One region of the Streptomyces sp. 135 genome, then DNA from elsewhere that is predicted to be linked to it. Evidence: riboswitches for the same ligand, from Rfam matches in the RefSeq annotation. Region 1 holds a riboswitch; the other holds the start of a gene.
What was found. Region 1 has a riboswitch for S-adenosylmethionine ahead of thrC (threonine synthase). Riboswitches for the same ligand answer to the same signal wherever they lie in the genome.
Positions count from the first base shown of each region.

Region 2: another riboswitch for S-adenosylmethionine. It lies ahead of KKZ08_RS10400 (aminotransferase class V-fold PLP-dependent enzyme); the one in region 1 lies ahead of thrC (threonine synthase).

Region 1 covers NZ_CP075691.1:3,895,746-3,899,619, reverse strand. The annotation lists gene KKZ08_RS17455 (trehalose-6-phosphate synthase) at 1-665, opposite strand, end outside; gene KKZ08_RS17450 (glucosyl-3-phosphoglycerate synthase) at 717-1,670, opposite strand; SAM riboswitch class I at 1,833-1,961, shown strand; gene thrC (threonine synthase) at 1,979-3,274, shown strand; gene KKZ08_RS17440 (ubiquitin-like small modifier protein 1) at 3,343-3,618, shown strand.
Region 2 covers NZ_CP075691.1:2,301,644-2,305,517, forward strand. The annotation lists partial or broken gene KKZ08_RS10395 (glycerate kinase) at 1-88, shown strand, start outside; gene KKZ08_RS10400 (aminotransferase class V-fold PLP-dependent enzyme) at 37-1,428, opposite strand; SAM riboswitch class IV at 1,618-1,735, opposite strand; gene trpD (anthranilate phosphoribosyltransferase) at 1,836-2,900, opposite strand; gene KKZ08_RS10410 (cytochrome bc complex cytochrome b subunit) at 3,061-3,874, opposite strand, start outside.

The DNA of each region.
Region 1 (3,874 bases):
TCCGCCCAGCGGCTGGTGAGGAAGCCCAGCCGGTCGGCGCCGAGCATGCCGCGCAGCACCTGCTCGGCCACGTCGTCCGGCAGCATCCGGAAGTAGTCGGCGGGCGCCCACGGGGTGTGCGAGAAGTGGCCGATCCGCAGGTCCTCGCGGAGTTCGCGGAGCATGCCGGGGACCAGCGTCAGGTGGTAGTCCTGCACGAGGACCGCCGCGCCGGGCGCCGCCTCGGCCGCCAGCGCCTGGGCGAACGCGCGGTTGTACGTCTCGTACGCCGCCCACTGCGCGCGGAACTCCGGGCCGAAGACCGGCTCCAGGGGCGTCTGGTAGAGCATGTGGTGGACGAACCACAGGACCGAGTTGGCGATGCCGTTGTACGCGGCGGCGTGCACGCCCTCGCGGGAGCCCGCGTCGACGTCGAGCATCCGCACGCCCGGCTCGCCGACGCCGCGCCGCACCGCCTCCCGGTCGCCCTCGGAGAGCGCCGCGCACACCCACAGGGCGGCGGGATCCTCGGAGGAGTCGCCGATGGCGCTCAGGCCGGAGACGAGGCCGCCGCCGCCGCGCTTGGCGGTCAGTTCACCGTCCTCTCCCACTGTGTACGAGACGGGGCCGCGGTTGGACGCGACGAGTACCTGCGCTGCTGCTGACTGAGCCGGATCGGACACCATGTGGCAAAACGTAGCCCGTCCGGGCGGCGGGCAAACGTACGGTTCCCGGCCTCACGCCACGCGTCGGTGCGCGTACTCCGCGATGCCGGTCATGGGCGGCCGTTCCTCGGTGTCCACGGCGTGGGTGCGCGGCACGAAGCCCTGCCCGCCCTCCTCGTCCCGTTCGAACTGCGTCAGCTCGGGCCGTACGAGATGTCCGCGCGCGAGCCGGACCTGCGCCGTCCGGTAGATCGCCGCCGCCATCCGGCCGAGCGCCTGCCCGTCCTGGTGGCGGTGCTTGCGCACCCCGACGTCGACCTGCGCCAGCGCGTCCAGGCCCACCGTGTGCAGCGCGTCCACGAGCAGCCCCAGCTCCACGCCGTATCCGACGGGGAACGGCAGCCGCTCAAGGAGGGACCTGCGGGCCGCGTACTCACCGCCGAGCGGCTGCACGAAACCGGCCAGCTGCGGCCAGTGCATGTTCAGCAGCGGCCGCGCCATCAGCTCCGTCACCCGGCCGCCCTGACCGGCGGCCTCGCCGAGCGGCCGGTCGTACATGGCCTTCACGAACGCCACGTCCGGGTCGGTCAGCAGCGGGCCGACTATCCCCGAGACGAAGTCGGCGGAGAACTCCCTGAGGTCCGCGTCGACGAACGCCACGATGTCGCCGCCCGTCACCAGCAGCGAGCGCCACAGCACCTCGCCCTTGCCGGGGAGCGGCGCGACGCGCGGCAGGATCTCGTCCCGGTGGACGACCTTGGCGCCGGCCTTCCGGGCCACCTCTGCCGTGCGGTCCGAGGAGCCGGAGTCGATCACCACCAGCTCGTCGACGAGCGGGGCGCGCTCCATCAGCGCGCGGCGGATCTCGGTGACGATCGCGCCGACCGTCTCCTGTTCGTCGAGGGCGGGCAGCACGACGCTCACCGTGGCGCCGGACGCGCGCTTGGCGGCGACGAGCCGGTCCAAGGGGCGGTCGGCGACCGACCAGGAACGCCTGTTCAGCCAGCGCTCGACCTCTTCCAGCACGGTCAGGGTCCTCCCATATGTGATCCATCTCGCGGTTCGGACGACTATCTCAAGGGTCCAGGGCTTCGGTTACAGTCTTGAACAACGCCGGTGACCATCGCATGTCGGGGTCACCGTCGCGTGATCGGCAACGATCCACAACTGAAACCCACAATCGAATACCGCTCATCCAGAGGGGCAGAGGGATACGGCCCGTTGAAGCCCCGGCAACCCTCCCGCCGACCGCGAGGTCACGGTGGGGAAGGTGCCAATTCCGTCTCGCGGCGAGATGCGCCGCGGGGAAGATGAGGAGAAAGGGCCTCGCCTCCATGGCTGTGCAGACTGTCGCCACCGAAACCCCCGCCCCGACCGTTGACCTCGGTCCCGCCTCGGGTCTCTCCTGCCGCGAGTGCGGAACGCGCTTCCCGCTCGGCCCGATCTTCGCCTGCGCCGAGTGTTTCGGCCCCCTCGAAGTCGCGTACGACCTGCCCCTCGGCGACCCGGAAGCCCTGCGCAAGCGGATCGAGGCCGGGCCCGCCAACATCTGGCGCTACGCCCCGCTGCTGCCCGTCCCCGCCGACGTCGCCGACAAGCCGAACCTCAACCCCGGCTGGACCAAGCTCGTCAAGGCCGACAACCTCGCGCGGGAACTGGGCGTCGAGCAGGGCAAGTTGTTCGTCAAGGACGACTCCGGCAACCCCACGCACTCCTTCAAGGACCGCGTCGTCGCGCAGGCGCTGGAGGCGGCCAGGGCCTTCGGCTTCACCACGCTCTCCTGCTCCTCCACCGGCAACCTCGCGGGCGCCGTCGGTGCCGCCGCCGCCCGCGCGGGCTTCCGCTCCTGCGTGTTCATCCCGCACGACCTGGAGCAGGGCAAGGTCGTCATGGCCGCGGTCTACGGCGGCGAGCTGGTCGGCATCGAGGGCAACTACGACGACGTGAACCGCTTCTGCTCCGAGCTGATCGGCGACCCGCTGGGCGAGGGCTGGGGCTTCGTCAACGTCAACCTCCGGCCGTACTACGGCGAGGGCTCCAAGACCCTCGCGTACGAGATCTGCGAGCAGCTCGGCTGGGAGCTGCCCGACCAGCTGGTCATCCCGATCGCCTCGGGCTCGCAGCTCACGAAGATCGACAAGGGGCTCAAGGAGCTGATCGCGCTCGGCCTCGTGGCCGACAAGCCGTACAAGATCTTCGGCGCGCAGGCGGAGGGCTGCTCGCCGGTGTCGGCGGCGTTCAAGGCCGGCCACGACGTGGTGCGCCCCCAGAAGCCGAACACCATCGCCAAGTCGCTGGCCATCGGCAACCCCGCCGACGGGCCGTACGTGCTCGACATCGCGCGGCGTACGGGCGGTGCGGTGGAGGACGTGAACGACGAGCAGGTCGTCGACGCGATCAAGCTGCTCGCGCGCACGGAGGGGATCTTCGCGGAGACCGCCGGGGGTGTGACGGTGGGCGTCACCAAGAAGCTGATCGAGGCGGGGCTCATCGACCCGGCGCTCACCACGGTGGTGCTGAACACCGGAGATGGCCTGAAGACGCTGGACGCCGTCGCTGAGACTTCGCAGGCCACCGCGACGATCAAGCCCAGCCTTGAGGCGTTCCGCTCCGCGGGTCTGGCCGGTTAGTCCTCGCCGCGCAGTTCCCCGCGCTCCTTCCAGGGGCGCCCACTCCACGTATCTCAAAGGTGAACCCCATGAGCGTGAACGTTCGTATTCCCACCATTCTGCGTACCTACACGGGCGGGCAGGCCGAGGTTGCCGCCGAGGGGGCGACCCTCGGTGAGGTCATCGCCGACCTGGAGAAGAACCACACCGGCATCGCCGCCCGTGTCCTGGACGACCAGGGCAAGCTGCGCCGCTTCGTGAACGTGTACGTCAACGACGACGACGTCCGCTTCGAGCAGGGCCTGGAGACGGCCACTCCGGACGGCGCGGGCGTGTCGATCATTCCGGCGGTCGCCGGCGGGTGATCCTTTTCCGCAAGTTCCCTGCGTAATCTGAATTGCCCTCTCCCGCTCACAAACGGAGGGGGCAATTCTGCATGGTTGAGCGCGGTACAGTTGGGAAAGCTGCTTCGCCGTTTGTGCCGAGTGCATATACGAAGTCGGCCCGGGGCCGACAAGAAGTAGCCAAAGCGAGCCGCCTCTTTGAGCCTTTCGTGGCATTTGACTGGCCCGACTTGCCCTGGATTCCGGCGAATTCTCCGCATATCGCCGATTGGGCGTG
Region 2 (3,874 bases), 1.6 Mb from region 1:
GCGGATGATCCTGCTGGGGTCACGGCTGCCGGCCGGTCAGGCGGCGGCGCCGGTGTCCGGCACGCAACGCCCGTCCTCCGTGCGGTAGTTCCACCGCGCGCCGTCCGCCACCAGCTCCTTGACGGCGCGCACGAAACGCTCGACGTGCTCGTCGGGGGTGCCCGCGCCGAAGCTCACGCGGATCGCGTTCAGCGACTTCTCGCCGGGCGCGGCCTCCGGGGCCCCGCACTCGCCGGGCTCGCCGGGCTCACCGCCGAGCAGGGTGCGCACCAGCGGGTGGGCGCAGAACAGGCCGTCGCGTACGCCGATGCCGTACTCGGCGGAGAGCGCGGCGGCGAAGTGCGAGCTGTTCCAGCCGTCCACGACGAAGGAGATGACGCCCACGCGCGGCGCGTCGTCACCGAAGAGGGAGAGCACCCGCACGGCGGGCACCTCGGCCAGCCCTTCGCGGACCTTCCTGATCAAGTACTGCTCACGGGCCACCAGCTCGTCGAACCCGGCCTCGGTGAGCGCCTTGCAGGCGGCGGCGATGGAGTAGACGCCGATGACGTTCGGTGACCCGGCCTCGTGGCGGGCGGCGGTGTCGTGCCACTCCACGTCCACGCCGCCGCCCGCTTCCTTCGGGCGTCGCGCCACCTTCCGCGAGGCGCCGCCGCCCGCGAGGTAGGGCTCGGCCTCCCGCAGCCAGTCGGAGCGGCCCGCGAGAACGCCCGAGCCGAAGGGCGCGTACAGCTTGTGCCCGGAGAAGGCGACCCAGTCCAGGTCCAACTCCTGCACGGAGACCGGGTGGTGGGGGGCGAGCTGCGCGGCGTCCAGGACGATGCGGGCCCCGTGGGCGTGCGCGGCGGCGGCCAGCTCCCGCACCGGCCACAGCTCACCGGTGACGTTGGAGGCGCCGGTGACGCACACGAGGGCCGGGCCGTAAGGATCGCGGTCGGCGAGCGCGCGCTCCAGGTTCCGCACGGCCTCACCGGGGGTGCGCGGCGCGTCGAGGTAGGTGACGCGGGCGTCCCGCCACGGCAGGAGCGAGGCGTGGTGCTCGGTCTCGAAGACGAAGACCTCGCAACCGGCGGGCAGGGCGGCGGCGAGGAGGTTCAGCGAGTCGGTCGTGGAGCGGGTGAAGACGACCTGGTCGTCCTCGCGGCAGTCGAGGAACTCGGCGACGGTCGTGCGGGAGTTCTCGAAGAGGTCGGTGGAGAGCTGCGAGAGGTACCCGGCGCCACGGTGCACGCTGCCGTAGTACGGGGCGTAGGCGGCCACGTCGTCCCAGACGCGCTGGAGCGCGGGGGCGCTCGCCGCGTAGTCGAGCGCGGCGTACGTCACCTCGCCGCCGGTGACCAGCGGCACGGTGACGTCCCGGCCGAGGACGGCGAGCGGGGAACAGACGGACGGGTCGGCGGCAACGGCAGGAACAGCGGAAACAGACATGGCGAACTCCCGTAAGAGGCAGGTGAGTTCACTGCGTCGACGCGCGTACGCGGAGGTACGGCGGTGCAGTGATGAAGAGAGGAAGGTGTGCGGAAGAGGGGCGCCGAGGCCCTAACACATTCGCTTGCTCACGAGACTGCTCCCTTGAGGACCAGGACCCCAGGGCTGTGACATTCACCGATGTCCAGGGGTCCGCGCTTGCCATACGCCTCGCTGCGTACGGCCTGGTCTTCACCCGGGGCACCCCGCCACGGACGGAGGGTTGCCGGACAGCGGGCCGGGGCCGTAGTCGCTGTCACTCATGACCTGTCCAGCATCCTGCCACACGATCTTCGACGCGCAAGGCGCAGTCCATAATCCGGACTGCGCCGTGCGTCACACGGGTGAGCGGGAGATGGGCGGGAGCGTCAGCGGTTGCTGGCCGCCACCCACCGCTCCAGGGCCTTCCTCGCGGCCCCGGAGTCGATCGAGTGGGCCGCCCGCGCCATGCCCCCGCGGATCTGCTCGGCGAGCGGCGCGTCGGTCGGGGCGAGGGCGACCAGCGCCGCCGCGGAGTTCAGCAGCACGGCGTCGCGCACCGGCCCGCTCTCGCCGTCGAGCAGCCGCCGGGCGACCTCGGCGTTGTACGAGGCGTCGGCGCCCCGCAGGGCCTCGACGGGCACCAGGTCGATCCCGACGGCACGGGGGTCGAAGGCCTCCTCGCGCACCGAACCGTCCCGCACGATCCACACCCGCGAGGTCGACGTGGTCGTCAGCTCGTCGAGCCCGTCGTCGCCGCGGAAGACGAGGGAGGAGTTCCCGCGTTCGGCGAAGACGCCGGCCACGACGGGGGCCATCCGGGCGTCGGCGACCCCGACCGCCTGGGCGCGCACCCTGGCCGGGTTGGTGAGTGGACCGAGGAGGTTGAAGACGGTCCGGATGCCGAGCTGGCTGCGCGCGGCGCCCGCGTGCCGCAGCGCGGGGTGGAACTTCACGGCGAAGCAGAAGGTGATGCCCGCCTCCTGGGCCACCTCGACGACCCGCTCCGGCGTGAGCTGGAGGTTGACTCCGAGCTTCTCCAGCACGTCGGACGCCCCGCTGGCCGAGGACGCGGCGCGGTTGCCGTGCTTGACGACCTTCGCGCCGGTGCCGGCGATGACGATCGCGGACATCGTGGAGATGTTCACGGTCTTGGCGCCGTCACCGCCGGTGCCGACGATGTCGACCGTCTCGCCCGGCACCTCGATCACGTTGGCGTGCTCGTACATGGCCCGTACGAGACCGGAGATCTCCTCCACGGTCTCGCCCTTGGCCCGCAGCGCGACGACGAACGCGGCGATCTGCGCGTCGGTGGCCTCGCCGCGCATGATGCGGTCCATGGCCCAGGCCGTGTCGTCGGCGCTCTGGTCCCGCCCGTCGAGCAGGCCGTTCAGTACGTCGGGCCAGGAACGGCCCGCCGCGGTAGTGCCTCCTGCGGGGGTCACAGCGCTCATGGCCGCTCCTGGTGTTCGTCTGTCAGGGGAGGAAAGTGCCCGACACGTCGGGTGGGTCCACCCTATCCAGCCTCCGGGACGGCAAAGAGCCCCGTCCATGCACTGGACGGGGCTCTCGCCGTGGCGACCGTGGGTCAGAGCTCAGGGAGCTCGCAGGTGATCAGTGGTGGCCGTGGCCGCTGGTGATCTCCTTGTACTCCTCGACGGTGGGCTTGGGGATCTGGTTGTCCTCCCCGTAGTAGCCCTTGGAGAGCTTGGCCCGGAGCTTCTGCGAACCGGACACCTTGCGCTCGACGCCGTTCTCGTCGACCGTCGGGCCGATCTCGAGCGGCTTGTACTGCTCGTGCGAGGTGAGGGTGTGCAGCTGCCCCTGGTCGAGCGGCTCGTGGATCTCGATGAACTCACCGTGCGGCAGGCGCTTGATGATGCCCGACTCGCGGCCGTGCAGCACCTTGTCCCTGTCGCGCCGCTGGAGGCCCAGGCAGATCCGCTTGGTGATGATGAAGGCGATGACCGGGGCCACGAAGAACCCGATCCGCACGAACCAGGTGATCGCGTTGATCGACAGATGGAAGTGCGTGGCCCAGAGGTCGTTTCCACCGCCGATCAGCAGGACCATGTACCAGGTGATCCAGGCGACACCGAACGCGGTGCGGGTCGGCGCGTTGCGCGGCCGGTCCAGGATGTGGTGCTCGCGCTTGTCCCCGGTGACCCAGGACTCGATGAACGGGTAGACCGCGATCGCGACCAGGACCAGCGGGAAGATCATCAGCGGGATGAAGACGCCCAGGACGAGCGTGTGACCCCAGAGGTTGATCTCCCAGCCCGGCATGACACGGATCAGGCCTTCGGAGAAGCCCATGTACCAGTCGGGCTGGGCGCCGGTGGACACCTGGTCCGGCCGGTAGGGGCCGAGCGCCCAGATCGGGTTGATCGAGGCGATCGCCGAGATGGCCGCGATGACACCGAAGACC